3 regions of the Mesorhizobium sp. CAU 1732 genome follow, and region 1 is predicted to be linked to each of the others. Evidence: predicted binding sites of a transcription regulator. Region 1 holds the regulator's gene; each other region holds the start of a gene.

Region 1 (10,032 bases):
CAGGGCGGCATCGTCGCTCTGGCGCATGTAGACGCCGTTCAAAGCCTCCAGCTTCTGGAAGTCGAAGCGCGCGGCACCCTTGTTGACGTCCTCGATCTCGAACCAGCGGATCATGTCCTGCGCGGCCATCACCTCGTCGTCTCCGTGGCTCCAGCCAAGGCGGACGAGGTAGTTGCGCAGCGCTTCGGGAAGATAGCCGAGCGCGCGATATGCTTCGACGCCGAGAGCGCCGTGGCGCTTGGAGAGTTTTGCGCCGTCCGCACCGTGAATGAGCGGGATATGCGCCATGACAGGCACATCCCAACCCATCGCCTGATAAATGACCGTCTGGCGCGCGGCGTTCGTCAGGTGATCGTCGCCCCGGATGATATGGGTGACGCCCATATCGTGATCGTCGACGACGACGGCATGCATGTAGGTCGGATTGCCGTCTGAGCGAAGGATGATGAAATCGTCGAGATCCTTGTTGGGAAAACGGACATCGCCCTGCACGCGATCGCGGACGATCGTCTCACCGTCGCGCGGCGCCTTGATACGGATCGCGCCCTTCGCGCCAGCCGGAGCCTCGGAAGGATCGCGGTCGCGCCAACGTCCGTCATAACGGGGTGGACGGCCCTCCGCGCGGGCCTTCTCGCGCATCTCGGTGAGCTCCTCGGGCGAGGCGTAGCAATAATACGCCTTGCCGGCGCGCACGAGTTCCTCGGCGACTTCGCGGTGACGCGGCGCGCGTTCGAATTGCGAAACCGGCTCGCCATCCCACTGCAAGCCAAGCCAGGACAGTCCATCGAGAATCGCCGCCGTGGCCGCGTCAGTGGAGCGCTCGCGATCGGTATCCTCGATGCGCAGCAGCATGACGCCGCCCGTGTGCTGGGCGTAGAGCCAGTTGAAGAGCGCGGTGCGCGCGCCGCCGATATGAAGATAGCCCGTCGGCGACGGCGCGAAGCGGGTTACGACCTTGTCAGACATGGATTTCTTCCCGGGAAGCGTCGTTGCGGGGCGGCATTGGCCGCCCGATGGTCTTTTGCTGGCGCTCATGTAGCATAGGAGGTCGGGCGTGCAAGCATTACCCGAGCGGGAAGCGGCATGGGTGGGGAAAGACCGATCGCGACGGACGAGCGCCGTCAGTACAGCGTGTCGCCGGATTTTGCGTCCGACGCGTCGCTCCCTGCTACCCGATCCTTCACCGATGTGACGGTGGGGCCGGTGGCTGGGCGGAACCTCCCTCGGCCGCGTCTGAACCTGGAGGCGCTGCAGGAGGCAGGGCGTTCGGGCTTCGAGCAGTATCTCGAACGGGGGAACGCCTTTCTCCTCGTGCCGGCGTTCATGGCGATCGGCGCGCTCGTCTACTTCACGATGCCCAGTGAGCCGCCCGCAATCTTGCTGGTTGTGGCCGCAGTGTTTGCTGCCGGATGCGCGGTGATGGCTGTTGCCAGGCCCGTCATGCGCCTGACGGCACTTGCCGCGCTGATGACCCTTATCGGCATGGGAGCCGCCAAGGTCGAGACGTGGCGAGCATTGACCCCGATGATGGGCGCGGAGATCACCACGCGCATAACAGGACGGGTGGCACGCATCGAGCACCAGTCCAGCGGTCGGTTCCGCCTGACGCTCGACGTCGTCTCGACGGCTCGCCCTGAGCTTCGCTATGCGCCCGACAGGATCCGCGCCACCGCGCGCGCAATACCGGAGGGACTGAAACCCGGCGACACGATGACGGGCCTCGTTCGCCTGATCCCGCCCTCGGGACCGGTTCGCCCGCAAAGCTACGACTTCTCCTTCAAGAGCTATTTCGATGGAATCGGCGCGATCGGCTTCTTTCTCAACAATCCCGAACTTGCCGACATCGTCACAACACCTCGGTTCGGAGACCGCGTCCGCGCCTGGATCGAAGAGCAGCGCGGCATCATGGCGGGGCGGATCGCATTGCAGATCGGCGGCCCGGAAGGCGAGATCGCGGCAGCCCTCATCACCGGCGTCCGTGCGGGCATTCCGGAGGACATCAACGAAGCGCTTCGCGTCGTCGGCCTCTATCATGTGATCTCGATCTCGGGGCTTCACATGGCGCTCGTGGCGGGAACGCTCATGGTCGGCATGCGATGCTGCTTCGCGCTTGTTCCGGCCTTCTCGTCGCGGCACCCGGTGAAGAAATACGCCGCGTTTGTGGCGCTGTCGGCGACCGCATTCTACCTCGTGATGTCGGGCGCGGATGTCGCTGCACAACGAAGCTTCATCATGCTGGCGGTCATGCTGCTTGCTGTGATGGTGGACCGCGCGGCGCTGACCATGCGAAACCTTGCGATCTCGGCGATCATCATCCTTTTGATCGCGCCGCATGAAGTCGTCGGCCCGAGTTTCCAGATGTCGTTTGCGGCAACTGCCGCGCTCGTTGCCTCCTATGCTGCGTGGACGGAATACCGACAGGGAAAGCCGGCCAGCGGACCTCCGCCGCGGCGGTCGCCTGTCGCCTCCGTCCTGCGGGCGAGCGGAATCTACGCGGCGGGGCTCTCGATGACGTCCGTCGTCGCCGGCCTTGCGACGGCGCTTTTCACCGCATGGCATTTCCAGCAGGTCGCCCCGCTCGGTCTGGTGGCGAACCTGGCTGCAATGCCGTTCGTCTCGGTGATCGTCATGCCGATGGCGGTCATCGCATCGATCCTCATGCCGTTCGGCCTGGAAGGGCCAGCGCTGCAATTGATGGGGCTCGGCATCGCCGCGATGAATGCGGTCGCGATCTGGCTGGCTGAGCGATCCGTATTCGACATGACCGGCGCGATTCCGCTGGGCGCCGTGCTGATCACGACGCTTGCACTCGCATTTCTGACGATGACGGATGGGGTGATGCGGTGGGCTGCCGCGCCGCTTCTGGCAATCGCCGCATTCATGCTTTTCATGCGGGATGTGCCGGATGTCATCATCTCCGAAGATGGCAGTCTCGTCGCCATGCGGCTCGAGGATGGCCGCGTCGCCGTCAATCGCCCGCGTCCGCGCGCATTTACGATGGACAACTGGATGCGAGCTTTTGCAGCCACGGAGATCGTCCGACCCGGCACTGCCGCGGGATCACAAGCGGAGCACGCCTCGGGCTTCATCTGCAACGACGAGGGCTTGTGCATCGCGCGGCACGGAAGCGGGGGCGTTGTGGCCTATGCGGCGACCGAAAATGACGCGGCAGGTGTCTGCGGCGAAGCAACCGTCATCATCATCGACGACGCCACCGCCGGCGATCCGTGCGAAAACGCGGCAGTGCTGGTCATTACCAAACGCGACCTCGCGCGCCATGGCAGCGTCGAGTTCTCGTTTCCCGCAAATGGCCTGCGCCCCACGCCCCGCTACGCGATCAGGGAACCGTACCGCGCGTGGCACCATCATCGCCAGTTCTCGCGCGCAGCGCGCGGCATGCCGCCCTACCAGCGCGAAAATCCCGCCGAAGCCAATGACCGGCGGGATTAGAGGCCGGGCGCGCCGTCTGCCTTCAATAGCGGCGGATCAGGCCGACGAGTTTGCCCTGAACCTTGATGCGGTCCGGTCCGAAGATGCGTGTTTCGTAAGCCGGATTGGCGGCTTCCAGCGCGATCGACGCGCCCTTTCGACGGAACCGCTTGAGGGTCGCTTCCTCGTCATCGACGAGCGCAACGACGATATCGCCCGGACTGGCCGTCTGGCCATCCTTGATGATGACCGTGTCGCCGTCGAAGATGCCGGCCTCGATCATCGAGTCGCCTTTGACCTCGAGCGCATAGTGCTCGCCACCGGACAGCATTTCCGGCGGTACGCTGATCGAATGCGTCTTGTGCTGGATCGCGTCGATCGGAACGCCGGCCGCGATCCGCCCCATGACCGGGATCGATACGGACGCCGGAGTGTCGTCGTCATTGCTATGGGTATGCAGGCGGGAGCGCTCAGGCGCCCTGCCGAGGCTGCCCTGGATGACGCTCGGTGAAAACTTCTTCGCCGCATTCAGGCCCGGAGCAATCGAATCGGGAAGCCGCAGAACCTCCAGCGCGCGCGCCCTGTTGGGAAGACGCCTGATGAAGCCCCGTTCCTCGAGAGCGGTGATGAGACGGTGGATGCCGGATTTGGACGCCAGATCGAGCGCTTCCTTCATTTCGTCGAAAGAAGGGGGGATTCCCGTCTCCTTCAACCGCTCATGGATGAAGAGAAGCAGTTCGTGTTGCTTGCGCGTCAGCATCGCTCGCCCCTTGGGAATCGATCCAAAAACAAAACCAGAACAAACACTATCTGTTCCAGTTGTGTTCCGCAACACGTTTAATTTTAATGAATTCGTTGATGCTTTGTTCAGCTTAGCAGCATGACGCGGCAAGCATCGCCAGGCTCGGCCGCGGCTGCTCCCGGCTCTCTGACGATCAGCGCATTCGATGCGGCGAGCGTCTTGAGCATCGACGAATCCTGCGTGCCGAAGGGGGTCGCGGTGAGTTCGCCATCACGGTCCTCGACATGCGCCCGCACGTAATCCTGTCGGTGATCGTTGGCTTTCATGGGCGATCCGAGACGGGCTGAGCGCAATCGGTTGGCGGTAGAGCGGCCGGCGAGGGCAGCCACCAGCGGCACGAGGAAGACATAGGCACAAACCATGCTCGAGACAGGGTTGCCCGGCAGACCCAGCACCCGCGTGTCATCGAAGCGCCCGAACATCAGCGGCTTGCCCGGACGCATGGCGATCTTCCAGAACTCAAGCTGCATTCCCTGGCCGGCAAGCACGTCGCGGACGAGGTCGTGGTCACCGACAGACGCGCCGCCCAGCGTGACGACGATGTCGGCGCGCGCGGCGCGTGCGCGATCCATGGAGGCGGCGATCTGCGCGCGATCGTCGGGGACGATGCCGAGGTCGAGGATTTGCGCGCCGGCGTTGCGCGCGATCGCGGCGACGCCATAGCTGTTGGACGCGACGATCTGGTCCGGGCCGGGATTGTCACCCGGTGCGACAAGCTCCGTGCCGGTGGCGATGATCGCGACCAGCGGTTTGCGCACAACCGGCAGCATCGCATGGTTGGCGGCCGCGGCGAGCGAAAGTGCGGCCGGATCGAGCAGGCGGCCAGCGCTCAAGAGTGGCTCGCCGGTGATGAAGTCGAGGCCTTCGCGGCGGATGTGTCTGCCCTTTGGCGTCGCTTCCAGCGCCTCGATGGTCTGGTTGCCGACACCCTTGGCATCTTCCTGAAGGAGAACCGTGTCGGCGCCATTTGGAATCGGTGCGCCGGTAAAGATGCGCACGGCCTCGCCGGGGCCGACCGTGCCGTCGAAGCGCTTGCCGGCGATCGATTCGCCGATCACGTTGAGCTTTGCCGGTATGGTCTCGATGTCTTGCCCACGCACCGCATAGCCGTCCATCGCCGAGGCGGGGAAGGGCGGTTGCGTTCGTCTTGCGGCGATGGCCGAGGCCAAAACGCGACCGGAGGCTTCGGCGATTGCGACATCTTCCGCGCCAAGCGGACCGGCGTCGCGCAGGAGTTGCGCCAGCGCATCGTCGACGGGCAGCAGACCAGCCAACTCAGGCCTCCGCGGCGCGGTAATCGCCGGATTTGCCGCCGCTCTTCTCGACAACGCGGATTCCGGTGATCGTCATTCCACGATCGGCGGCCTTGGCCATGTCGTAGATCGTGAGGCAGGCGACGGATGCGGCCGTGAGCGCTTCCATCTCCACACCGGTTTTGCCGGTCACACGGGCCAGCGCGCGCACGCGCAGGCCGGGCAGCGTGGCGTCAGGCTCGATATCGACGGAAACCTTCGTGAGCAGAAGCGGATGGCAAAGCGGAATCAGCTCGTGCGTGCGCTTGGCCGCCATGATGCCGGCGATGCGCGCGGTGCCCAGAACGTCCCCCTTCTTGGCGTCGCCATCGAGGATCATGCGCAGCGTCTCCGCTTTCATGACCACCGCGCCTTCCGCGATCGCGGTACGCTCGGTCTCGGCCTTGGCGCCGACATCCACCATGTTGGCTTCGCCCGATGCACCCAGATGTGTGAGGCCGGAACCGCTCATCGGGTGTCAGCCTGCCGCGCTGCGCTGTTCGATGCCGAGAAGCGTGCGGGTCGCAAGTGTCACATCGGCCTGCCGCATCAGGCTCTCGCCGACGAGGAAGCAGGAGATGCCAGAATTCGACAGGCGATTGCAGTCGGCATGCGTGAAGATGCCGCTTTCGCCGACGATGAGGCGCTCGTCGGGCACGAGTTGCGCCAGACGTTCCGATGTCTCGAGGCCTACTTCAAACGTTCGCAGGTTGCGGTTGTTGATGCCGATGAGGGGTGAGGCGAGTTTTAGGGCGCGCTCCATCTCCGCCTCGTCATGCACCTCGATCAGCACGTCCATGCCGAGGTCGTGCGCTTCGCCTTCCAGGGCCCGCGCGTCGTCATCCGATAGGCTCGCCATGATGATCAGGATCGCGTCAGCACCCCAACTGCGCGCTTCATGGACCTGATAGGTCTCGAACATGAAGTCCTTGCGCAGCACGGGCATGGCGGTCGCCGCGCGTGCGTGGGTGAGGAATTCCGGTGCGCCCTGGAACGATGGCGTGTCGGTCAGGACGGAAAGGCAGGCCGCGCCCCCGGCTTCATAGGCGCGGGCGAGTGACGGCGGATCGAAATCGGCGCGGATGAGGCCCTTGGAGGGGCTCGCCTTCTTGATCTCGGCGATGAGCGCAAAGTCTCCGACCGCCTGCTTGGCCTGGATCGCCTTACGAAAGCCCCTCGGCGCATCGACGTCGCGGCTGCGCGCCTTGAGCTCGGAAAGCGGCACCGCCGCCTTTGCCGCGGCGATTTCGTCGCGCTTGTAGACTTCGATCTTCTGGAGAATGTCCGTCATTGCGGCTTCCCCTTTCGGTTGGAAACGTGAACCAGCCTATCCAGCGCCGCAAGAGCAGACGCGCTGTCGATCGACTGCGTGGCCATGGCGATGCCGTCCGGGAGCGTCGCGACCGTGCCCGATACGACGAGGGCACCCGCCGCGTTGAGGATTGCGATGTCGCGGTAGGCGTTTCGCTCGCCCGACAGGACGGCACGCAGGGCGCGCGCATTGTGCTGCGCGTCGCCGCCTTTCAAATCCTCCGGCCTCGCCCTGGCAAGACCGACATCCTCCGGCGCGATTTCGAAGGTGCGAACCTCGCCATTCTCAAGCGCTGCGACCTTCGTCGTGCCCGCTGTGGTCATCTCGTCGAGGCCATCGCCATGGACGACCCAGATCGATTCGGAGCCGAGCCCCTTGAGAACATGCGCGATCGGCTCGACCCATTGCGGCGCGAAGACACCGACCAGTTGGCGCGAAACGCCGGCCGGATTGGAGAGCGGACCAAGCAGGTTGAAGATCGTGCGCGTGCCGAGTTCGACGCGGGACGGGCCGACATGGCGCATGGCCGAATGATGGGCGGGCGCGAACATGAAGCCGACACCCGCTTCCTCGATACAGGTCGAGATGTGATCGGGGGAAATCTCGATGTCGATACCCAGGGCGATCAGCGTATCGGCCGCACCCGACTTTGACGACAAGGCACGGTTGCCGTGCTTCGCCACGGGAACGCCCGCACCTGCCACGATGAAGGCAGCGCAGGTCGAGACGTTGTAGGAGCCCGAAGCGTCACCGCCCGTGCCGACGATGTCGATCGCGTTCGCCGGCGCCCTGACGCGAAGCATCTTGGCGCGCATCGTCGCGACCGCGCCGGAGATTTCGTCGACGGTTTCGCCGCGCGTTCGCAGCGCCATCAGGAAACCGCCGATCTGGCTCGGCGTGGCATCACCCGACATCATGATGTCGAAGGCCTCGCGTGCCTCCTCGAAGGTGAGGGGCGTTCCGTTGGCGACTGTCGCGATGTGTGTCTTGAAGTCGCTCATGGCACGCTAGAAACTCAGCGCCTGCTGGACGGCCCCACGATCCACGGTCACGGTGTATTGCGACTGCAGCCGCGCGACGAGCTGGTCGAGCAGATCGTCAGCAAAACCCGAGCCAAAGGAACGCCGCTGGTCTTCGGCGATCGATTCGGCGCCGGCATCCATGGGCTGCACGACTTCGGTCACCCGGAACACCAGTTGTGCGTCGCCGCTCGGAGCCGTCACGATCCCGGTCTCACCTTGTGCCACGCCGAAAACGGCCGCTACGCCGGCTTCGCCCAGGGCGGCATCGTTCGCGTCGCGCTTGAGCCCGCGACGCGTCTGCAACTCCTGTTCGATCTCGGTCGCGACCTCGGCGATCGGCTTGCCGTCCGCAATCTGCTTTTGCAGTTCGCCTGCACGTGCCGAAAGCCGGGTGGCGGTCTCACGCTCGGTCCAGTCAGCGACGACGCGGTCGCGGACCTCGTCCAAGGTGCGGTCTCGTGCGGCGGTGACGTCGTCCACTTCGTAAAACACGAAGCCCGTCGACCCGATGTTGATCGGCGGGTTCTCGACGCCTGCTTCCGCCTCGAAGGCCTGGCTCAGCAAGGCGGCGGATTGCGGCAGATCGGTCAAGGTCGTGCCGTCCGGCGTGTTGCCGCTGCGATCGACCGCGTCGACGGTCACGACCGTCAGACGCTGCTTTTCGGCTGCCTGGGCCATGCTCTCGCCGGATGCGCGGGAATCTTCGTATCCGTCATACACGTCCATCAGAATGCGATTGGCTTCATCGAGCGCGATCTCTTCGCGGATCTCCGTGGAAACCTGCTCGAACGGGCGCACGCTCTCGGGCGTGATCTCGGTCACCCGGAGCAGGATCGAGCCGAAAGCGCCCTGAACCACGTCGCTGACTTCGTCCGCCTCGAGGGCGAACGCGGCCTCGGCAATCGCCGGATCGGCCACGCCAGCCTTGTCGAACGTGCCGAGCAGCAGATCGGCGGTCGACCGGCCCTGTTCGGCCGCGATGTCCTCGAATGTGGCTCCGCCGCGAACCTTTTCCAGCGCGGCTGACGCCGCTGCTTCGTCGGCAAACACGATCTGCTCAATGCGGCGACGCTCGGCGGTCGTGTAACGCGCTGCGTTCTGCTCATAGGACGCGCGCACCTGGTCATCGGTGACGACCGAAGGGTCCGCGATGTCGGCCGGCTCGAGCTTGACGTAGGAAATCTTGCGATATTCGGGGGCGGCGTAGCTTGCCTTGTTTTCTTCGAAATATGCCGCGACCGCATCGTCGGTCGGTGCCTCGATCGGCTCTACCTCGGACTGCGGGATCACGAGATACTCCACCGTCCGGTCTTCGCCGCGATAGAGCGACACGGCGCGCAGGAATGTATCAGGCGCGGCGAGACCGTCGGAAACCGCTTCCACGATCTGCTGCCGCACCGCGACCTGCTCGCGATTTTTGATGTAGTCCTGAGGGCGCATGCCGATCTGGCGAAGTGCGAACTCGAACTGCTGGCGGTTGAACGAGCCGTCCGGGCCGCGGAAGGCGGGATCCTCGGCGGTCAAGATCGCCAGGCGGTCGCGCGACAAGCCCAGATTCATCTCGCGTGCCTGCTCGTCGAGGACCGCGCCGGCGGTCAACTGCGACAGCACCTGCTGGTCGATGCCGAAAGCCCGCGCCTGTTCGCGCGTGATCTGCTGGCCGAATTGCTGCGACAGCATGGCGATCTGGCGATCGTAGGCGAGGCGGTACTCCAGGATCGAGACCTTGGTGTTTCCCGCAACCAGGACACTGCTGCCCATTCCGCCGAGTATCTGTCCGGATATCCCCCAGACGGCAAAGCTGAGAACCAGCAATATGAGCAGCAGCTTTGCCACCCACGTTCCAGCGGCACTTCTGAGAGAATTGAGCATGTCTTTGTCCCGGTTACCCTTGAAACCCCGAGGCGATATGGTGCGAGCACCGGCAATAACGTCCTTCCCCGCCGGTGTCGATTGCTTTGTAGCCCGATTTTGCTAGGAGAACCCGAACTCACGGCCAAATGAAGGAGATCGCGCGATGACAAGAGGCATTCGACCCCTCGTAGCCGGAAACTGGAAGATGAACGGCACAAGCGCTTCGCTGCCCGAAATCATCGTCATCGGAAACGGCTTCATGAAGGGACTGGAGACGCAGACCGATGCGCTCATCTGCGTTCCCGCGACCCTTTTGTGGCG
Region 2 (10,032 bases), 550 kb from region 1:
TTGATGTAGCCTTCATGCGTGACCGTGACCACCATATCCTCGCGCTGGATAAGGTCCTCGTCGTCCATGTCGCCGCCGCCGTCGCTCAATTCCGTGCGGCGTGGCGTACCGAACTCGTCGCGCACCGCGATCAGCTCGTCCTTGACGATCTGCTGGATGCGCATGCGCGACGACAGGATTTCGAGATAGTCCGAGATTTCGGTGCCGATCGTGTTGAGTTCGTCGGCGATTTCATCGCGGCCAAGCGCCGTCAGGCGCTGCAGGCGCAGTTCGAGAATGGCGCGGGCCTGCTCCTCGGAGAGGTTGTACGTCTTGTCTTCATTGATGCGATGGCGCGGATCGTCGATCAGCAGGATCAGCGATTCGACGTCCGCTGCCGGCCACCGGCGCTCCATCAACTGCTCGCGCGCCGTCTGCGGATCGGGCGCCTGGCGGATCAGGCGGATCACTTCGTCGATGTTCGCGACCGCGATCGCCAGGCCGACGAGCACATGGGCACGCTCGCGCGCCTTCTTGAGCAGGTACTTCGTGCGGCGGCTGATGACATCCTCGCGGAACGCCACGAACGCGCGAAGCATGTCGAGCAGGTTCATCAGCTCCGGCTTGCCGCCGTTGAGCGCCACCATGTTGGCGCCGAACGAGGTTTGCAGGGGCGTGAATCGGTAGAGCTGGTTCAGGACGACTTCCGCATTGGCATCGCGCTTGAGCTCGATGACCACGCGGTAGCCCTGGCGGTCGCTTTCGTCGCGAATGTCGGAAATGCCCTCGATGCGCTTGTCGCGCACCAGTTCCGCCATCTTCTCGATCATCGTGGCCTTGTTCACCTGATAGGGAACTTCGGTGACGATGATGGCTTCGCGCTCGTTGCGGATTTCCTCGAAATGCACCTTGCCGCGCATCATGATCGAGCCGCGGCCGGTCTGGTAGGCGTTGTAGATGCCCAGACGGCCGAGCACGATACCGCCGGTCGGGAAGTCCGGTCCGGGGATGATCTCCATCAGTTCCGGCAATTCGATTGCCGGGTTGTCGATCATGGCGACACAGCCATTCACGACTTCCGAGAGATTGTGCGGCGGAATGTTGGTCGCCATGCCGACGGCGATGCCGCCGGAGCCGTTGACGAGCAAATTCGGGAAGCGGGCCGGCAGAACCTTCGGTTCGCTGCCCGATGAATCGTAGGTCTCCTGGAAATCGACGGTCTCCTTGTCGATGTCTTCCAGAAGTTCGTGCGCGACCTTTGTCAGGCGCGATTCCGTGTAACGCATCGCCGCCGGCGGATCGCCGTCGATCGAGCCGAAATTGCCCTGTCCATCGATCAGCGGAACGCGCATCGACCACGGCTGCGCCATGCGCACCAGCGCGTCGTAGATCGAGGCGTCGCCATGGGGATGGTATTTACCCATCACGTCGGCGACGGGACGCGCCGACTTCACGTATTTGCGGTTCCAGTGATAGCCGCTCTCGTGCGAGGCATAGAGAATGCGGCGGTGCACCGGCTTCAGGCCGTCACGGACATCCGGCAGCGCCCGGCTCACGATCACGCTCATCGCGTAATCGAGATAGGAACGCTGCATCTCCTCGATGATCGAAACGGGTTCGATGCCCTCGGGCAGATCCTGCGGGCCGCGCGGCGTGGTCTGGTCAGTCAATTCGGATCACGATCGTTCTTGGGAATCACTTGCCCCTTATATAGGAACTGCCTCGGCGACTCCAACCTCCAGGACTGTTTTCCAAAGCCAATTTTATCAACGATATCAATCGGATATGAGGGCGATCGAAATGTCGCAACCCGGCCTCGCCGAATGCATGCCGAAGATGGCGATTTGCGCGCAACTATCCAGCGACAATCACTCTGCGATTCGCTCCCCTATGCTTTGGCGCTCTGCTTTGGTCCGGTGCGTTGGCCCGTGCGTTGGATTGCAATCGCTGGAATTGGCGCGTCGCAGACACGCTGCAGTTGTCGTGCGCGCAGAACGGCCCTATCCATTTCACGTTCGGATCGTGGGGGATGCCAATGGCGGGACTGCGCACAGATGAATTCGATGCCTATGTCGCGCTGGCGTCGGAGGGCAAAAACAGCGTCGCGCGGATCATCGTCGGCATTCTCGTCATCGCCGCGGTGACCGTCGGCATCGGCTTCCTGATCGTTGTCAACAGCATGTTCGTCGAACGCCTCGGCGTCTTGCCGGACGCTTTGCACGCCTTCATCTTTTCGAACGGCGGGGGCGCGTCGAGCCCTGTTGCCGTGTTTCTGCTCCTCGTTTCAGTGGGGCTTTTGTGGTTCGGAATGTATGTCGCCATACGCCTGGTGCATCGGCGGGCCTTTTCGACGCTCCTCGGGCGGCAGCGCCGCATCGCCATGGGCGACCTGTGGCGCGGACTGGCCGCGGGCATCATCGTCGCGTGTCTGCTCGTTGCGGTGGGTTTTTTGGTCGATCCCCAGTTCGAACGATCCGACATTCCGCTGCAAACCTGGCTCGTCATGGCGGCGCCTCTCGCGCTGCTCATCCTGATCCAGGCGTCAGCCGAGGAACTGGTGTTTCGCGGTTACCTTCACCAGACGCTGGCCGCGCGCTTCGCCTCACCGATCGTCTGGGCAGGCCTGCCCACCATCGCCTTCACCCTGATGCATTGGTATTCGGGCGCCCTGCCCTGGATGAACGCCGCGATGCTCGTCAGCATCGGCAGCATCGCGGTCGCGATGACCGTCCTGCTGGTGAGGACCGGCAATCTGGGGGCCGCCGCCGGCGCCCACACCGGCAACAATTTGATCGCGCTCCTCGTCTTCGCGGTCGATGACGAGTTAGGCGGCGCATCGCTGTTCCACATGCGCGGTCTCGACGATCCCTACTGGACGATCGGGCAGGCGGTCGGCCTTACGCTGATCTCGATGGCGGGAGCGCTGGTGCTTGTCGTCCTCCTGTTGCATCCGCGCTCACCGCTACGGGTGCGGAGCACGACGGCGTAAACCCGTTGGACGGTTCCGGTTCCTGCATTACGCTTGCGCGCGACGCGCGACACAATGAGGGTCAGATCGAATGCCGAGCTTCGATACGCTGTTCAACGCCTTCGTCACGCTTCTGGTGACCATAGACCCGCCGGGGCTTGCGCCGCTGTTTCTGGCGCTTACACGCGGAATGAACCGGGCAGAGCGCAAGCAGGTCGGCCTGCGGGCATCGGTCATCGGATTTGGGCTGCTGGCGCTGTTCGCCGTTGCCGGCGCGGCGATCCTCAGCATATTCGGCATCACCCTCCCCGCCTTCCGCGTGGCGGGCGGGCTGCTGCTTTTCTACATCGCCTTCGAGATGATCTTCGAGCGACGTCAGGAGCGGAAGGAAAAGAGCGCCGATATCGCGATCACCAGGGATCACATTCACAACATCGCCGCGTTCCCGCTCGCTATCCCGCTGATTGCCGGACCGGGCGCGATCTCGGCGACCGTGCTCCTGTCGGGTACGTTTTCGACTGCGGGCGAGCGCGGCCTGCTCGTGCTCATCATCGCCGCCTGCATCGCGCTGACCTATCTGGTCTTCCTGCTGGCGGAGCGTGTCGACGGCTTTCTCGGCGAGACGGGCCGCTCCATCCTGACGCGCCTGCTCGGCGTGATCCTGGCAGCACTCGCGGTTCAGTTCGTCGCCGACGGCATCAAGGCGCTGATGGCCGCCTGAAACATGTCTCCCAAAAGTGGGAACCGGTTTTGGGACAAAGACATGCGTGAAACAAAGACTTGAAGCGCGGGAAGCGAACCCGAAGGGATCGCGAGGCGCTTTAAGCGGCTGCGGCCGGCACCAGAGGCGCCGGCCGCAACGGAAAATCGACTACTGCGCCGGAGCGGGTGCCGGCTCGGTCGGCGCCTCAGGCTGAGCCGGTGCGGCAGCGGGAGCCTCCGGCTGGGCCGGTGCCCCGCCGGCGCCGCCGGCGGCTTCCGTGATGTGACCATTGATGCGCTGGGCAAGTTCAGGATCCGTCTGCGCGGCCTGAATGATCATGTTGTACTCGTCGACGCTGATGTCGGATTTCTCACTGACGGCCTCGACCATCTTTTCGCCGGCCTCCTGCTGGAGCCGCTGCTGGTCTTCGGTGTTACCCGCCGCCTCGATCTGGGGCTGATAGGCCTGCGTCACCTTCGTCACTTCGAGAAAGGCGACGGCGAAGGACTTCAGCTTGGTATCGTCCATTTCGGGCGCCTGCGCGGTCGGCGCTTCCATCTGGGGTGCGGGTGCGGGCTCCTGCGCCTGTGCGACGCCGAAAGAAGCGCCGGCCCCGATCGCCAGTGCCGAAAGGCCGGAAAGCAGTTTGGTCCTGAATGTCATAGTCCTCGTCCTCTTCATGATCCGAAACCGGATGAAAAAGGCCGTTCATGCACGAGTTTGGTCCGCGCCGGTTCACAAACGACCGGGGCGGACCGAAACGCGGCAAGCTGCCGACAATGTGTCATTGCGGCCAAAAACTGCCCGAATGACGGTCACTTTATCGGTCCGGGCGAGACATTTCTTGACTCGGGGCGTCCAGCGTCAAGCCCGGTTCAAGCGTCCCGAGGCTCGAGCGTGCGGGTCACCGGAAGCATGAGACGCAGGGCCGGCGGCGCATCGAGGTCCACGTCCGGCGCATACTCCTCCCGCTGCTGGCAATGCGTCCCGTCCCACGCCAATCCCTGAAGGCGCAGCCATTCGAGGATCCGCCCGAGATGGGAGACGACGTCGCCATCGTCCGGCCCATGCCACGATCCGGCGAATTCCATCGATGGCAGGTCGACGATCGAGAAAACGTCCGGAACGGCCTCCTCCGCCTCGATCGCGATGCCGCAGAAGTAGCGCAAACCGTCTGCGCCCTGCGACCACGACAGCCCGACGATCGGGCTTTTCCAGAGCGCGTCCCGGCTGTCGGAGACGTCCTTCACGGCAGCCAGTGCCGCGCGTGTCGCGCCGCCTGCGGCCTGGGCATGCGTCCCTTCCCACCACAGGCCCGCCAGCCGATGCGCGGGGCGCTCCGTCATCGCTATCGCGTGCCAGCCGAACGACGCGTCACCGCACAGCAGGCACATCGTCACACACCGTCAGAACGGGATTTCGTCGTCCAGGTCGCGCGAATATCCGCCGCCGCCCGAACCGCCCCGTCCACCGCGATCGTCGCGCGAGCGGTCGTCGCCGGGACCGGACTGGCCGAAATCGGAACCACGGCCACCACCGCCGCCGCGGTCATAGCCGACCTGACCGCCCTCGCCGCCCTGTCCGCGCGAATCCAGCATCTGGAGCTCGCCACGGAACTTTTGCAGCACAATCTCGGTCGAGTAGCGCTCGATGCCGTCCTTTTCCCATTTGCGGGTCTGCAGCGCGCCCTCGAGATAGACCTTCATCCCCTTCTTCAGATACTGCTCGGCCACCTTGGCGAGATTGTCGTTGAAGATGACGACCTGATGCCACTCGGTCTTTTCCTTGCGCTCGCCCGAATTCTTGTCGCGCCAGGTTTCCGAGGTCGCAATGCGCAGGTTGACGACCGGATCGCCGGAATTGAGCCGGCGGGTCTCGGGGTCCGCGCCCAGATTCCCAACCAGAATGACCTTGTTTACGCTACCCGCCATGACACTGCTCCGCGCTCGTCCTAAACCATAGTGAAAGTGCCGCGCACCCTATCCGAATGCGCACGTCTCTGCTGCTGTTGACGCTGTGCGACGACAACTCGTCCACAATTTTCCTTGTTCCCTTTTTGTTCTTAGTGCAGGTCGCGATCACTTGCAACACCCGTCGCGTTCAGCACAGCCCATATGAAAAAGGTCTCGCCGCCCTCGGAGGGGCGTGCGAGACCTTCAGGAGCTGCTTGGCTCATTCACCGGCTCTTGCGCCGGTAGATTTTCGGATGCCTCTTGGAAACTCCAATGATCCGACTGCATGTCAGCGATGTGGGTGATCGGCGATCATGTCGACGCGCAAAAGCGCTGTCGGTGTTTTCGCCGTGGCTCCACTCAGCGGTGAAGCCTCGCGATACTGTCAGGTGGCGTCATGCCTCACTCCCTATTCGGTTTCGAGGTGCAGGTGCGCTCCAGCCTTTCACCGTTTCGGCGCGCATTCCGCGCGGAATGCGGAGGCGAGCTTCACCTGACTGATGAAGTGTGGTCCCATGATCCCGGCTCGTCAACGCGCAAGGCCGATATGTCACAAAACGTGATGCGATCGCGCCGGCGCGGCACTCACTCCTGCCACCGGCCTGTCAGGAGACGTTCGCTCTCTGTTCTTTTTGCTTGCCGTCCGGCTCAAAACGCGTGAAAAGCCAATCTTTCTCTGCGTGAGCATCCGCGTCTCGACGGATGGCGAAAACAACCTACATGTGCGGCTTGGCCGGTGCACGCGTTGCCGGCCCTCTTTCATGATGCAAGGCGGCGATCCGGTTATGGTGGACCACAAATACATTTCCATTCGCGGGGCGCGCGAGCACAACCTCAAGAATGTCGATATCGACCTGCCGCGCGACAGCCTGATCGTGATGACCGGCGTGTCGGGCTCGGGCAAGTCGTCGCTCGCCTTCGACACGATCTATGCCGAGGGCCAACGCCGCTACGTCGAAAGCCTGTCGGCCTATGCCCGGCAGTTCCTGGAGATGATGCAGAAGCCCGACGTCGACCAGATCGACGGCCTCTCGCCCGCCATCTCCATCGAGCAGAAGACGACGTCGCGCAACCCGCGCTCGACGGTCGGCACCGTCACCGAGATCTACGACTACATGCGCCTCCTGTTCGCGCGCGTCGGCGTTCCCTATTCGCCCGCCACCGGCCTGCCGATCGAGAGCCAGACCGTCAGCCAGATGGTCGACCGCGTTCTCGCTATCGACGAGGGCACACGCCTCTACATCACCGCGCCGATCGTTCGCGGCCGCAAGGGCGAGTACCGCAAGGAACTGGCCGAGCTTCAGAAGAAGGGTTTTCAGCGCGTCAAGGTGGATGGCCAATTCTACGAGATCGCCGACGTCCCGGTGCTCGACAAGAAATACAAGCACGACATCGACGTCGTGGTGGACCGCGTCGTCGTGCGTGGCGACATCGCCGCGCGCCTGGCGGATTCGCTGGAGACCGCGCTGAAGCTGGCCGAAGGCATCGCGGTCGCGGAACTCGCCGACAAGCCGCTCGATGCCAGCCAGACCGGTGCGGACGCGGTCAACAAATCTGCGAACGAAACCCACGAACGCATTCTTTTCTCGGAGAAATTCGCCTGCCCGGTGTCGGGCTTCACGATCCCCGAGATCGAGCCGCGTCTGTTCTCGTTCAACAACCCGTTCGGCGCGTGTCCGACATGCGACGGCCTCGGCACGCAGCGCGCGATCGATCCGTCTCTGGTGGTGCCGGAGGAGCATGTGTCGCTGCGCGAGGGCGCGGTCGCGCCGTGGGCCAAGTCCAGTTCACCCTATTACACCCAGACGCTCGAAGCCCTCGGCAATGCCTATGGCTTCAAGATCGGCGACCGCTGGCGCGACCTGCCCGCGGAGGGCCAGAACGCCATCCTGCACGGCACCGGCACGCGCAAGATCGAGTTCAGCTATGATGACGGCCTGCGCGCCTACAAGACGTCGAAGACCTTCGAGGGCGTCATCCCGAATCTCCAGCGGCGCTGGAAGGAAACGGAATCGGCCTGGATGCGCGAGGAGATCGAGCGCTTCATGTCTGCCACCCCCTGCCCGGCCTGCAACGGCTACCGGCTGAAGCCCGAGGCGCTCGCGGTCAAGATCGGCGGCAAGCATATCGGCGAAGTCACGCAGATGTCGATCCGCAACGCCAATGGCTGGTTCGTGGATTTGCCGGCGCTGATGAACGACAAGCAGAACGAGATCGCCGTCCGTATCCTCAAGGAAATCCGCGAGCGGCTGCGGTTCCTGAACGATGTCGGCCTCGACTACCTCACCTTGTCGCGCAATTCCGGCACGCTGTCCGGCGGCGAGAGCCAGCGCATCCGGCTTGCTTCGCAGATCGGCTCCGGCCTGACCGGCGTGCTCTACGTTCTCGACGAACCGTCGATCGGCCTGCACCAGCGCGACAATGCGCGGCTTCTCGATACGCTCAAGCACCTGCGCGATCTCGGCAACACCGTCATCGTCGTCGAGCATGACGAGGACGCCGTGCTGACGGCCGACTATGTCGTCGATATCGGCCCCGCCGCAGGCATCCATGGCGGCACGATCATCGCACAGGGCACGCCCGCCGAGGTGATGGCGAATTCCAATTCGTTGACCGGCCAGTATCTGTCCGGCGTTCGCGGCATCGAGGTGCCGGCCGAGCGGCGCCAGGGCAAGAAAGGCAAGCGCATCAAGGTGTCCGGTGCGCGCGGCAACAATCTCAAGAACGTCACGGCTGAAATCCCGCTCGGCACGTTCACCGCGGTGACGGGCGTTTCGGGCGGCGGCAAGTCGACCTTCCTGATCGAGACGCTGTTCAAGGCCGCGTCGCGTCGCATCATGGGCAGCCGAGAGCATCCCGCCGACCACGACCGCATCGAAGGCCTCGAATTTTTGGACAAGGTCATCGACATCGACCAGTCGCCGATCGGGCGCACGCCGCGTTCCAACCCGGCAACCTATACCGGCGCCTTCACACCGATCCGCGACTGGTTTGCCGGCCTGCCGGAATCAAAGGCGCGCGGCTATCAGCCGGGTCGCTTCTCGTTCAACGTCAAGGGCGGCCGCTGCGAAGCCTGTCAGGGCGACGGCGTCATCAAGATCGAGATGCACTTCCTGCCCGACGTTTACGTCACCTGCGACGTCTGCCACGGCCAGCGCTACAACCGCGAAACGCTCGAAGTGCACTTCAAGGGCAAGTCGATCGCCGACGTGCTGGACATGACCGTCGAGGAAGGCGTCGAGTTCTTCGCCGCCGTCCCCGGCGTGCGCGACAAGCTGGTGACGCTCAACAAGGTCGGCCTCGGCTACATCCACATCGGCCAGCAGGCCAACACGCTGTCGGGCGGCGAGGCGCAGCGCATCAAGCTGGCCAAGGAACTGTCGCGCAAGGCGACCGGCAAGACGCTCTACATTCTCGACGAGCCGACGACCGGACTGCACTTCCACGACGTCGCCAAGCTGCTCGAAGTGCTGCACGAACTGGTCGAGCAGGGAAACACGGTGGTGGTGATCGAGCACAATCTCGAAGTCATCAAGACCGCCGACTGGGTTCTCGATCTCGGTCCCGAGGGCGGCGACGGCGGCGGCGAACTGGTCGCGGTCGGCACCCCGGAGGACATCGTCACGGAGAAGCGCAGCTACACCGGACAGTTCCTCAAGGATCTGCTGGAGCGCCGGCCGGGACGCAGGCAGGTGGCGGCCGAATAGCGGCTGGCGCCTTTTTGAGCGTGGGATAGCCAATGATTCTGATCGGACAATACGATTCGTCCTTCGTGCGCCGCGTCGGCATCGCGTTGCGGCTCTGCGACCTGCCCTTCGAGCATCGGCCCTGGTCGGTCTTCGGCGACGCGGACAAGATCGCGGCCTACAATCCGCTGACGCGCGTGCCGACGCTGGTGCTCGATGACGGTGAGGTGCTCGTGGACAGCGTCACCATCCTGGATCACCTCGACAGCCTGATCCCCGCGGATCGTGCGCTGCATCCACGCTCGGGAACTGAGCGCAGACAGTCACTTAAGATTTCGGCTCTGGCGAGCGGACTTGCCGACAAGACGGTGAGTCTGTTTTATGAGCGGCATTTGCACGAAACCGCCTCTCCGCAGTGGGAGACGCGATGTCTGCAGCAAATCCGGGGCACCCTGGCCGCGCTGGAAAGCGACCGTAGCGCACGCCCGGCTCCTTTCTGGTTCGGAGATCGCATCGGCCATGCCGACATCGCAGTTGCGGCTTCCGTCAGGCATATGCGCGAATCCCACCCCGATCTCGCCAACATCCAGGCATTTCCTTCCCTATCGAGCCATTGCGCCCGGCTGGAGGCGCTGCCGGTCTTTCAGGAAATCTCGCAGCCTTTCCTCGCGCCTGCCTGAGGCGTGACGCGGCAGTATGGCCGGGAGGTTTTCGGGTGCAGGTTCAGCCAGTTCCGTTTTTCGT
Region 3 (10,032 bases), 750 kb from region 1:
TATCGCCGGTCGCCGAGACATGCGTGCCGCCGCACAGCTCGACCGAATACGGTTTGCCGGCCTTGTCGCCATGCAGTGCGGTGCCCATGCGAACCACGCGTACCTCGTCGCCATACTTCTCGCCGAACAGCGCCATTGCGCCCTCGGCGATCGCGTCGTCCACGGCCATAAGGCGCGTGGTAACAGGCTGGTTCTGCAAAATGATCTCGTTGGCGATGGCCTCGATGCGATCCAGTTTCTCGGGAGCGATCGACTTGGTGTGCGAAAAGTCGAACCGCAGCCGCTCGGGCGCGACGAGCGAACCCTTCTGCGCGACATGTGTGCCGAGCACCTCGCGCAACGCCTCGTGAACGAGGTGGGTCGCCGAATGGTTTGCGCGGATCTTGGCGCGGCGCGCGTGGTCAACCTTGAGCTCGACCGCAACGCCGGTCTTCAGCGTGCCCGACAGCACCGTGCCGGAATGGACGAAGACGCCATCAGCCTTTTTCTGCGTGTCGGTGATCTCTACCGAAAAGCCCTCGCCGGACATCGTGCCCCGGTCGCCGACCTGGCCACCGGATTCGCCGTAGAACGGCGTCTGGTTGACGACGATCGCGACCGTATCGCCCGCTGCCGCCTCGTCGACCAACGCGCCGTCGCGCACGAGCGCGGTGACCACCCCCTCGGCGGTCTCCGTCTCGTAGCCCAGGAACTCCGTCACGCCGACCTTGTCGCGCACCGAGAACCAGACGGTCTCCGTTGCCGCTTCACCGGAGCCGGCCCAGTTGGCGCGTGCTTCCGCCTTCTGGCGCTGCATGGCCGTATCGAAGCCATCGAGATCGACAGCGATGCCGCGCTGGCGCAACGCGTCCTGCGTCAGATCGAGCGGGAAGCCATAGGTGTCGTAGAGCTTGAACGCGGTCTCGCCGTCGAGGCGTTCGCCCTCGCCCAGCGTTTCGGTCGCATCCGACAAAAGGCCGAGGCCGCGTGCCAACGTCTTGCGAAAGCGGCGCTCCTCCAGTTCCAGCGTCTCGGTGATCATGGCCTGGCCGCGAACCAGTTCCGGATAGGCTTGTCCCATCTCCCGCACGAGAGCCGGCACAAGGCGGTGCATCAGCGGATCGGCCGCCCCCAGAAGCTGCGCATGGCGCATGGCGCGGCGCATGATGCGACGCAGCACGTAGCCTCGGCCCTCGTTCGACGGAAGCACGCCATCCGCGATCAGGAAGCTCGATGCCCGCAGATGGTCCGCTATCACACGGTGGCTCGCGCGGTTCTTGCCTTCGGCCGGCACGCCCGTCGCCTCGACCGACGCGCGGATCAGCGCCTTGAAGAGATCGATGTCGTAGTTGTCGTGTACGCCCTGGAGAACGGCCGCGACACGCTCGAGACCCATGCCCGTATCGATGGACGGCCTCGGAAGATCGATGCGTTGATCCTTCGACAGTTGCTCGAACTGCATGAAGACGAGGTTCCAGATCTCGATGAACCGATCGCCGTCCTCGTCGGGGCTGCCGGGAGGACCGCCGGGGATGCCTTCGCCGTGATCGTAGAAGATTTCGGAGCACGGGCCGCATGGACCCGTGTCACCCATCGCCCAGAAATTGTCGCTGGTCGCGATGCGGATGATGCGGTCGTCGGGAAGACCGGCGATCTTGCGCCAGTATTCGGCCGCGTCCTCGTCGGTGTGATAGACGGTGACCAGAAGACGGTTCTTGTCGAGCCCGAACTCCTTGGTGATCAGGTTCCAGGCGAGTTCGATCGCGACGTCCTTGAAATAGTCGCCGAACGAGAAATTGCCGAGCATCTCGAAGAAGGTGTGATGACGCGCGGTGTAGCCGACATTGTCGAGATCGTTGTGCTTCCCGCCGGCGCGCACGCATTTCTGCGAGGTCGCGGCGCGCGAATAGGGACGGGTTTCAAGCCCGGTGAAGACGTTTTTGAACTGCACCATGCCCGCATTGGTGAACATCAGCGTCGGATCGTTGCGCGGCACGAGCGGGCTCGAGGCGACGGCCTCATGTCCGTTCCTGCGGAAGTAGTCGAGAAAAGCCGACCGGATCTCGTTGACGCCACTCATTCTGCAAGCCTTTGTGAAGGAACCGCGGACCCTCGGACATGAGGGGAAACGCCTTTTAACGTTGCGAAATTGCCCTGTCCAGAAATCCCGTCATCGCGGCGAAGCAACAAAAACAAAGGCTGCCGGGTTATCCCGACAGCCGCGTAATTCCCAATTCGAAACCAAGCCGGGATATGATCCCGGCAGCCTGGCCGACTACATGCCCGAGGCTTCGTCCATGTCTCCGCCGTCCTGATCGCCCGGACCGCCGTTTTCCAAAAAGCGCTCTGCGATCAGACCGGCGTTCTGGCGGATTGCCAGTTCGATTTCGAGCGCGGTTTCAGGATTGTCACGCAGGAACTGCTTCGCATTCTCGCGACCCTGGCCGAGGCGCTGCGAATTGTAGGAGAACCAGGCGCCCGACTTCTCGACGATGCCCGACTTGACGCCGAGATCGACCAATTCGCCAGTCTTGGAAACGCCCTCGCCATACATGATGTCGAACTCGACCTGCTTGAAGGGCGGCGCAAGCTTGTTCTTGACGACCTTGACGCGTGTCTGGTTGCCGACCACCTCGTCGCGATCCTTCACGGCACCGATGCGGCGGATATCGAGACGCACGGACGCATAGAACTTCAACGCGTTGCCGCCGGTCGTCGTTTCGGGAGAGCCGAACATCACGCCGATCTTCATGCGGATCTGGTTGATGAAGATGACCATGCAGTTGGAGCGCGAGATCGAGGCCGTGAGCTTCCTCAGCGCCTGGCTCATGAGACGTGCCTGAAGGCCGGGCAAGGAATCGCCCATCTCGCCCTCGATTTCCGCGCGCGGCGTCAGTGCGGCAACCGAATCCACCACCAGCACGTCGATCGCGCCGGACCGGACGAGCGTGTCACAGATCTCGAGAGCCTGCTCGCCCGTATCGGGCTGCGAAATCAGGAGGTTTTCCAGATCGACACCGAGCTTGCGGGCATAGACCGGATCGAGCGCATGTTCAGCATCGACGAAGGCGCAGATGCCGCCCTTCTTCTGCGCTTCTGCAACCGTGTGCAGCGCGAGCGTCGTCTTGCCGGAGCTTTCCGGGCCGTAAATCTCGACGATGCGTCCCTTGGGGAGTCCGCCCACGCCCAGTGCGATGTCCAGCCCGAGCGATCCGGTCGGGATCGTCTCGATCTCGACGACCTGCTCATTGGCGCCGAGCCGCATGATCGAGCCCTTGCCGAAAGCGCGCTCGATCTGGGAGAGCGCCGCATCCAGAGCCTTTGATTTGTCCACCGATCCGTCCTCAACAAGCCGTAGTGAATTTTGTGCCATGATACCTTACCCCTTGGTCGTGAGCGAAGCCGGACTGTCCTCATGTCCCTTGATTTTTTGTACCTTTTTTGTTCTCATTTTGCAAGAGCGACTATCTATCTGTAATTGCTGTATTATCCAAAAAATGTTCTATTTTTGTTTCGACGCGGGATCACTATTCACGTCAACGCCGCGGGGTTCCTCGCGCACGCTTTGCGGTGCGTTCGGCGCGAATCGCTTGCGCACGGCCAGCCGTCACCCTAGCGTGATCCATCCTCCTCAATACAGCGCCTCTCCTCCATGCCCCGTCCAACGCTTCTCGCCATTGGTGCCGCCCATATCGACCGGCGCGGCATCATGGCTTCGACCTACATCCCCGCGGCGTCGAACCCCGGCACCATGCGCGAGGAGATCGGCGGCGGGGCGTTCAACGCGCTACGCAATGCCGTGCGGCACGGCGCGTCAGGCGCGATGCTGTCGCTGCGGGGCGGAGACGTTGCCGGAGACGCGGTCGCCCGCGCGCTCTCGGAGGCGGGCATCACCGATCTGAGCGCCGTCTTCCTCGACAGGACGACACCAAGCTATACGGCTCTGCTCGATGCGGATGGCGAATTGATCGCCGGCTTCGCCGATATGGGGCTCTACGATCTCGCCTTCGAGAAACAGATCAGACGCCGGCAGTTGCGTGACGCTATCGCGGCAGCGGATGCGATCCTGTGTGATGCAAACATGCCCGCGCCAGCGATCGAACGCCTCGCCGGCCTGGCAAACGGCCGGCCCATCTATGCGATCGCGATCTCGCCTGCCAAGGTGGTGCGCCTGCGCGGTGCGCTCACGCGCCTTTCGTGCCTGTTCATGAATGCACGGGAGGCGCGGACACTGGCCTCGCTTCCCCCAACCGCCGAGCCCATCGAGGCAGCACGCATGCTCGCCCAGGCGGGCCTTGCGCGCGGCGTCGTCACGTCCGGCGGATCGCCCCTGATCGGCTTCGATGATGACGGCATCTTCACGATTGCGCCGCCCGCACCCGCATCCGTTGCCGACGTCACCGGCGCGGGCGATGCGATCGCGGGCGTGACGATCGCCCATCTCATGGCGGGCGTGCCTTTTCGCGAGGCGGTTCGGCGCGGCATGGCAGGAGCAAAGCTTACGGTGGAGAGCCAATCGGTGGTCGCCACCTATGAAGATTCGACCTTCGAAGCCGCGCTGGCGCTCGTGGGTGACGTGAAGGCGCATGAAGCCGGATTCGGAAACGACACCGGCACGCCATAAGAAAAGGGCGCGTCGTATGACGCGCCCTGCCCGTTTGCTCGTCGTCTGAAACGACCGGTTCAGGTCACCGGCGAGAGATAGATTTCGACGCGGCGGTTCTGCGCGCGACCGTCCTCGGTTGCGTTGCTGGCGATCGGCCGCGTATCGCCAAAGCCGTTGATCGCAAAGCGGCGGCCATCGACGCCCTGCGTCGACAGGTAGTTGGCGACCGACGTCGCGCGGCGCTGCGAGAGGCCCATATTGTAGCCTGCGCTGCCCGTGGAATCGGTGTGGCCGTTGATGTCGACGAAGGTACGATTGTACTTCTTGAGCACCAGCCCGACCGCGTTCAGCGTCTGGTAGAAGGCCGGAATCACCTGGTCCTGGTCCGTCGCGAATGTGACGTTGGACGGCATGTTGAGCACGATCTGGTCGCCGTTGCGGGTGACCGAGACCCCCGTGCCCTGCAGATAGCCGCGCAATTCGGCCTCCTGCTGATCCATGTAGCCGCCGATCGCGCCGCCGGCGAGCGCGCCGATGCCAGCGCCGATCAGCGCGTTTCGGCGGTCGTCGCCGCCTGCAAGCAGGCCGAGGCCCGCACCAGCCGCCGCGCCGAGTCCCGCACCCATGGCGGTGTTGCCGATCTTCTGCTGTCCCGTGTAGGGATCGGTGGTGCAGCCTGCCAGAAGTGCAGCGGCGGCAGCGGCAATCATCGCCTTTTTCATCATCATCTGGAAATCCTCTCCTCAGCTATCCGATCAAATCGGTCGGTCGGTCAGTCAGCGCCCCTAAGCTCGACCGCTTAAGGCGAATCGCCGTCTTGGGCAACCGTCGCACGGCATTTCAAGACACCGGGACCGGCCTCGATCCAGATCGAGGGGAAGTAATCATGCGGGCGGCACGGCACATGTGACGCTACGGAACCGAGTTTTCTTGGAATGACTTGATTGCAGCATTCCGATGGTACAACCTGCAACCTGAAGGGGCGCAACCCAACCTTACGCATGCCAATCGCTCGGGAGAGGCAGCGCCCCGGATTTCATGGCATTCAGCGCATTGATGTGGCGAGGATTCCCACGTTGTCGGACCGTGACGAGACGTCCCAGATCATAGATCGCATCTACGACGTTGCTGTCGACCCCATTCGTTTCGAAGAAATGATGGACGTCTGGGATCGGCGCCTCTCCACCTACCGGCTCGGCCTGCGCGAAGACGAGACGCCGATTTTCGTCGATGAGGCGATCGAAGCCCATCTGCAACGCGCCGATATCTTCCTCGAACGGCTCGACCAGACCGGCGATGAGCCGGCCGAATTGCTCTTCGCAGCGGAAAACAAGGCGTCCCTCATCGTCGACGCGACCATGCGGATCGCCCGCGCCAATCCGATCGCGGAATCCGGGCTCGGGGTGAAGTCGGGCGACCGGCTCTCGCGGCTCCCCCTCGACGAACACGATCTGAACGCCTTGCAGAGTTCGGTCCGCAAGCTTCTGGTGCAGCGCGAACAGCCGCCGATGCTGCTGCGCTTCACCTCGCAGACGACGCAGCGGTCGATCGTGTTTCACCTGTCGCGTCAGCAATCCTCTGCGGGTGAAACGCAAATCCTCGTCCGCACGACGGAACTCGGCTGGCCGTCGCATCTTTCGAGCGCGATCCGCGACGCCTTCGGCCTCACGGCGGCGGAGGTTGAGGTCGTCAAGGCACTGGTGGAAGGCCGGTCGGTGAAGGAGATCGCGACCGAGCGCGACCGGTCGTTCGCCACCGTGCGGACCCAGATCAGCGCGATCCTCGCCAAGACCGAGACGCATTCACAGGCAGAGCTGATCCGCATCACGCTCGGCCTCATGGACGTGATCGGCGCGACGGTGGAGCCGCCGCCCGACAGTGGGGACGAGGACACCGTGCTTCCGATCCCGTTCCAGACGATGAAACGGCCGGACGGCCGGCGGTTCGATTTCATCGAGTTCGGCGCGAAAGACGGCTGGGCCTGCCTCTATCTGCCGATGGATTACGGAATGATCCGCTGGCCACGGTCCGCCGAACTGGCCGCCGAAGCGATGGGTATGCGGGTCATCTCGCCGGTGCGCGCGGGATACGGGCATTCGACGCCATTGTCGGCCAACGCCGATTACCGGCTGGAGACGGCGCGTGACCTTCTGGCGCTGCTCGATCATTGCGGCGTCGAGCGCTGCGCGGTGATCGCGCTGACCGCCGATCTGCGTCACGCCATGCAGCTTGCGACGCTGGCGCCCGATCGCGTCGCGTTCATCATGGGGTGCTCGGCCGCACTGCCGGTCATCAATGCGGAGCAGTATGAGCGGATGCACAAATGGCATCGCTTCGTGCTCGCGAATGCGCGCTACGCACCGCAGATCCTGCCCTTCATCAACAAGGCCGGCTTCGCCTTCGCCAAGCAGATCGGCAAGGAGCGCTTCTTCCGCTCGGTCAATGCCGGGTCACCGTCCGATCTGCGCACCTTCTCGATCCCGGAAATTCGCGATGCCATTCTGGTCGGCTCCGATGTGTGCCTGAGCAAGGCGCATTCGGCGCATCAGGCGTTCGCCCGCGAGGTGATCGACGGCGAGCGCAACTGGAGCATGCTGGTGCGGGAATGCCCGGTGCCGGTGCGGCTTTTGCAGGGCGCGGAGGATCCGCAGACCCCGGCCGAGACGGTGCGCGAACTGATCGTCGAGTTTCCGCATCTCGACATCGAGATCGTCGAGAATGCGGGGCAGCTCCTGTTCTTCCAGGAATGGCCGCGCGTTCTGGCCGAAGTCGACGCGATGTTCCACGGCCGTCCCATCCCTCAGCCGCCAGCACCCTGAAGCGTCGCGATCGCGATCGCGACCATGAACACGCCTGCGCCTGCCTGGACAGGCTTGGTGATGCGCGACGAGATCGAGCGCGCCATGGCGGACGAGACAGCGAGGCCGACGAGGCTGAACCAGCCCAGCGCCATGACGAAGACCCCGATCGGCAGCATGACGCGCGACTGGGCGAGCGCCTCGGCAGGCACGCTCAGAACGACGCTGGTGAAGAAGGCGAGGCTGATGGGATTGGTCAGCGCTGCGAGAAGGCCTAAGACGAAGCACGCCGTGCCGGTGCCGCGCGCGCGTGCCGCCGCGATGCCGTTTATCGGCAGGACCGCCCGCCGGATGGTGTTGGCGCCGACGATCAGAAGCGTCGCGGCGAACATCAGTTCGCCGGCGATCGACAGCGCCGGAACCGATGCGAGTTGGGCGCGCGCCTGGAAAACCCCGAGAATCAGCAATGCAGTGCCGATCGCCACGCCGAAAGCGGCCGCGCCGGCGCAGCGTCGCGCGCCCCTCATGCCGGCACTCGAGACCGCGAGCATGCTTGGCCCCGGCACGATTAGCAACGCGCCGTATCCTGCCACGAAGGGAAGCATGCCCACGGGCATCGCTTCGACGAAAAACTGCATGTGAGGCCTCCACCATTCCATGCCGCATGGAACGTGGAGCGAGAATGACGGCTCCTTGCGGCGCACGCGTCATGCATATGATGTAGCGGGACGGGAATTTTTCTGCGCGTGGCGCGGAGCTGTCCTTACCGCGCGGGCGGGCGGAACTCCGACGTCACCTCCAGCGTGCGGTCCTCGCGGACTGGTGTACCCGCCGGACTCTCGTGCGCTTCCAGCGTTGCGTCACGGGCGCGGATGAGGTCTTCGATTTCGTCCTCATAGGCCGAGAAGATCGCGGTGAGCCAGCGGTTCACCAGATAGGACGGGCGCGGCATCTGGATATCGAAGCGCGCCAGGAGCGCGATCGTGGCGTCCGCCTCCAGCCAGTCGTCGCCCACGACCCACTGGTTGACAGTGAACAGCCGCACGACCTTGCCATACGCATCGACGCCGACCGCCGCCAGATGATGGATCGGACCGGTCGGGCCATCGGGCCGCACGAAGCAGTGGAAATGGCCGTGCTCCGCCGCACCCTCCTCGGCAGGGTGACAATGGTAGAACCACTGCGCCCCGGACGCGGCATCGTAAACGTCACCCTGAGGATAGTGATCCCACGCGACGATCGCGTCCGTGTCGCGAAATGTCTCCGACAGGACGTTCAGGCCGGCTTTGGCCAGAACGTCCTCGCAAAACGCGATCTCGCGAAAAGCGTGGCTCTTCGCGTCGTCGCTCATCCGCCGCTTCCCTGTGCGGGCATCGGCGCGGGCGGCGGAGGCGGTGGCAGCTTGGGCTTGGCCGGCGGGGGCGGAGGCGGAAGTTTGGCCGGCTGTTCGGCTGCGGCAGGAGGTGCTGCCGGTGGCGGTGGCGGCGCGAGATTCGGAGGAGCAGCGGCGCATGGCGCACCGGCAGAGCAAGGTGCTGCAGCAGGCGGCGGCGGGGGTGGCGCAAGCGTCGGGCTGCCCGCCGCGCATGGTGCCGTCGCAGGTGCGGCAGCGCAGGGTGCTGCCGCGGCACAAGGCGCACCGGCGGCGCAGGGGGCGGCTCCGGCTGACGGTGCGGCCTGCGTCGCCGCGCGCGGCACCGGATGCGTGTAGTGATCGACGGCGACCGCGGCGGTTGCGGCGGCGAGGGCCGCGCCGAAGAGAAGCGTGTTGCGAGCCGTCATTTTCTGGCCAACCCGTCGAGACCGAAGAACGGGCGTGCCCAGATGCCGGCGAACGAGCCGACGAAGGCCGACGCGAACCACAGCCAGCCATGCAGGCTGCCCGACGCTATGCCCGAAAACAGCGCGCCGATGTTGCAGCCGAAGGAAAGCCGCGCACCGTAGCCCATCAGGATGCCGCCGATCGCAGCCGCCAGCATCGACGCGAACGGCACCTTAACCTTCGGGGCGAATTTGCCGGCCAGGCTTGCGGCAAGTCCGGCGCCGAGGATGATGCCGAAATTCATCACCGAGGTGATGTCGGCCAAAACGCTCGACGACAGCGCCTTTTGCGGGCCGGGCCAGGTCCAGAACGCCCAGGTTTCGACAGGAATTCCGACAACCTGCGCCGCCTTCGCGCCCCACAGGCCGAAGCCGAACGTCACCGACCATGGATGACCTGCAAGCAGAAGCGTCACGATGTTGAGGAGCGCCAGCGCAACGCCTGCTCCCACCAGCGGCCACGGGCCATACAGGAGCCAGCTCCAGCCGGGGCGGCGCGGGCCGGGCTCGGTCTCGAGATCGCCATGCGCGCGACGCTCGATAAGCGCGCTGACGAGCGCGACGAGGCCGAGGCCGGCGATCGTCGCCAGCACGGCTGCCGGAACGCCGAGTTCCTGACCGATGTTGATTGCGGGCAGCGCCGGCTGATCGAGCCACCACGGCAGATGGGCCGTGCCGATGACGGCGCCCACGATGAAGAAGGCGAGCGTCACCAGCATGCGCGACGAGCCGCCGCCGACCGTGAACAGCGTGCCGGAGCCGCAGCCGCCGCCGAGTTGCATGCCGAGGCCGAAGATTGCCGCGCCGACCAGGACGGACACACCGACC

Evidence for each region. Region 1 encodes LexA, which represses DNA repair genes until DNA is damaged. Its sites were predicted from a motif close to TGTTCNNNNTGTGTTCNG; they were not measured.
Region 2: the regulator LexA is predicted to act here: its motif matches at 6,216-6,233, upstream of uvrA (excinuclease ABC subunit UvrA).
Region 3: the regulator LexA is predicted to act here: its motif matches at 3,478-3,495, upstream of recA (recombinase RecA).

What each region holds. Positions count from the first base shown of each region.
Region 1 is NZ_JBDQQR010000001.1:2,873,570-2,883,601, reverse strand. Features, by position in the region: gene gltX (glutamate--tRNA ligase) at 1-966, opposite strand, end outside; gene AAFN55_RS13970 (ComEC/Rec2 family competence protein) at 1,084-3,450, shown strand; gene lexA (transcriptional repressor LexA) at 3,473-4,189, opposite strand; gene glp (gephyrin-like molybdotransferase Glp) at 4,297-5,496, opposite strand; gene moaC (cyclic pyranopterin monophosphate synthase MoaC) at 5,507-5,995, opposite strand; gene trpC (indole-3-glycerol phosphate synthase TrpC) at 6,002-6,814, opposite strand; gene trpD (anthranilate phosphoribosyltransferase) at 6,811-7,836, opposite strand; gene AAFN55_RS13940 (peptidyl-prolyl cis-trans isomerase) at 7,843-9,729, opposite strand; gene tpiA (triose-phosphate isomerase) at 9,875-10,032, shown strand, end outside.
Region 2 is NZ_JBDQQR010000001.1:2,319,472-2,329,503, reverse strand. Features, by position in the region: gene gyrA (DNA gyrase subunit A) at 1-1,649, opposite strand, end outside; gene AAFN55_RS11460 (type II CAAX endopeptidase family protein) at 2,015-2,968, shown strand; gene AAFN55_RS11455 (MarC family protein) at 3,039-3,668, shown strand; gene AAFN55_RS11450 (DUF4168 domain-containing protein) at 3,819-4,313, opposite strand; gene AAFN55_RS11445 (hypothetical protein) at 4,526-4,996, opposite strand; gene ssb (single-stranded DNA-binding protein) at 5,057-5,581, opposite strand; gene uvrA (excinuclease ABC subunit UvrA) at 6,388-9,309, shown strand; gene AAFN55_RS11430 (glutathione S-transferase family protein) at 9,342-9,968, shown strand.
Region 3 is NZ_JBDQQR010000001.1:2,125,306-2,135,337, reverse strand. Features, by position in the region: gene alaS (alanine--tRNA ligase) at 1-2,059, opposite strand, end outside; gene recA (recombinase RecA) at 2,255-3,352, opposite strand; gene AAFN55_RS10390 (carbohydrate kinase family protein) at 3,632-4,603, shown strand; gene AAFN55_RS10385 (OmpA family protein) at 4,663-5,310, opposite strand; gene AAFN55_RS10380 (LuxR C-terminal-related transcriptional regulator) at 5,662-7,404, shown strand; gene AAFN55_RS10375 (LysE family transporter) at 7,386-8,021, opposite strand; gene AAFN55_RS10370 (hypothetical protein) at 8,147-8,734, opposite strand; gene AAFN55_RS10365 (hypothetical protein) at 8,819-9,094, shown strand; gene AAFN55_RS10360 (YeeE/YedE family protein) at 9,162-10,032, opposite strand, start outside.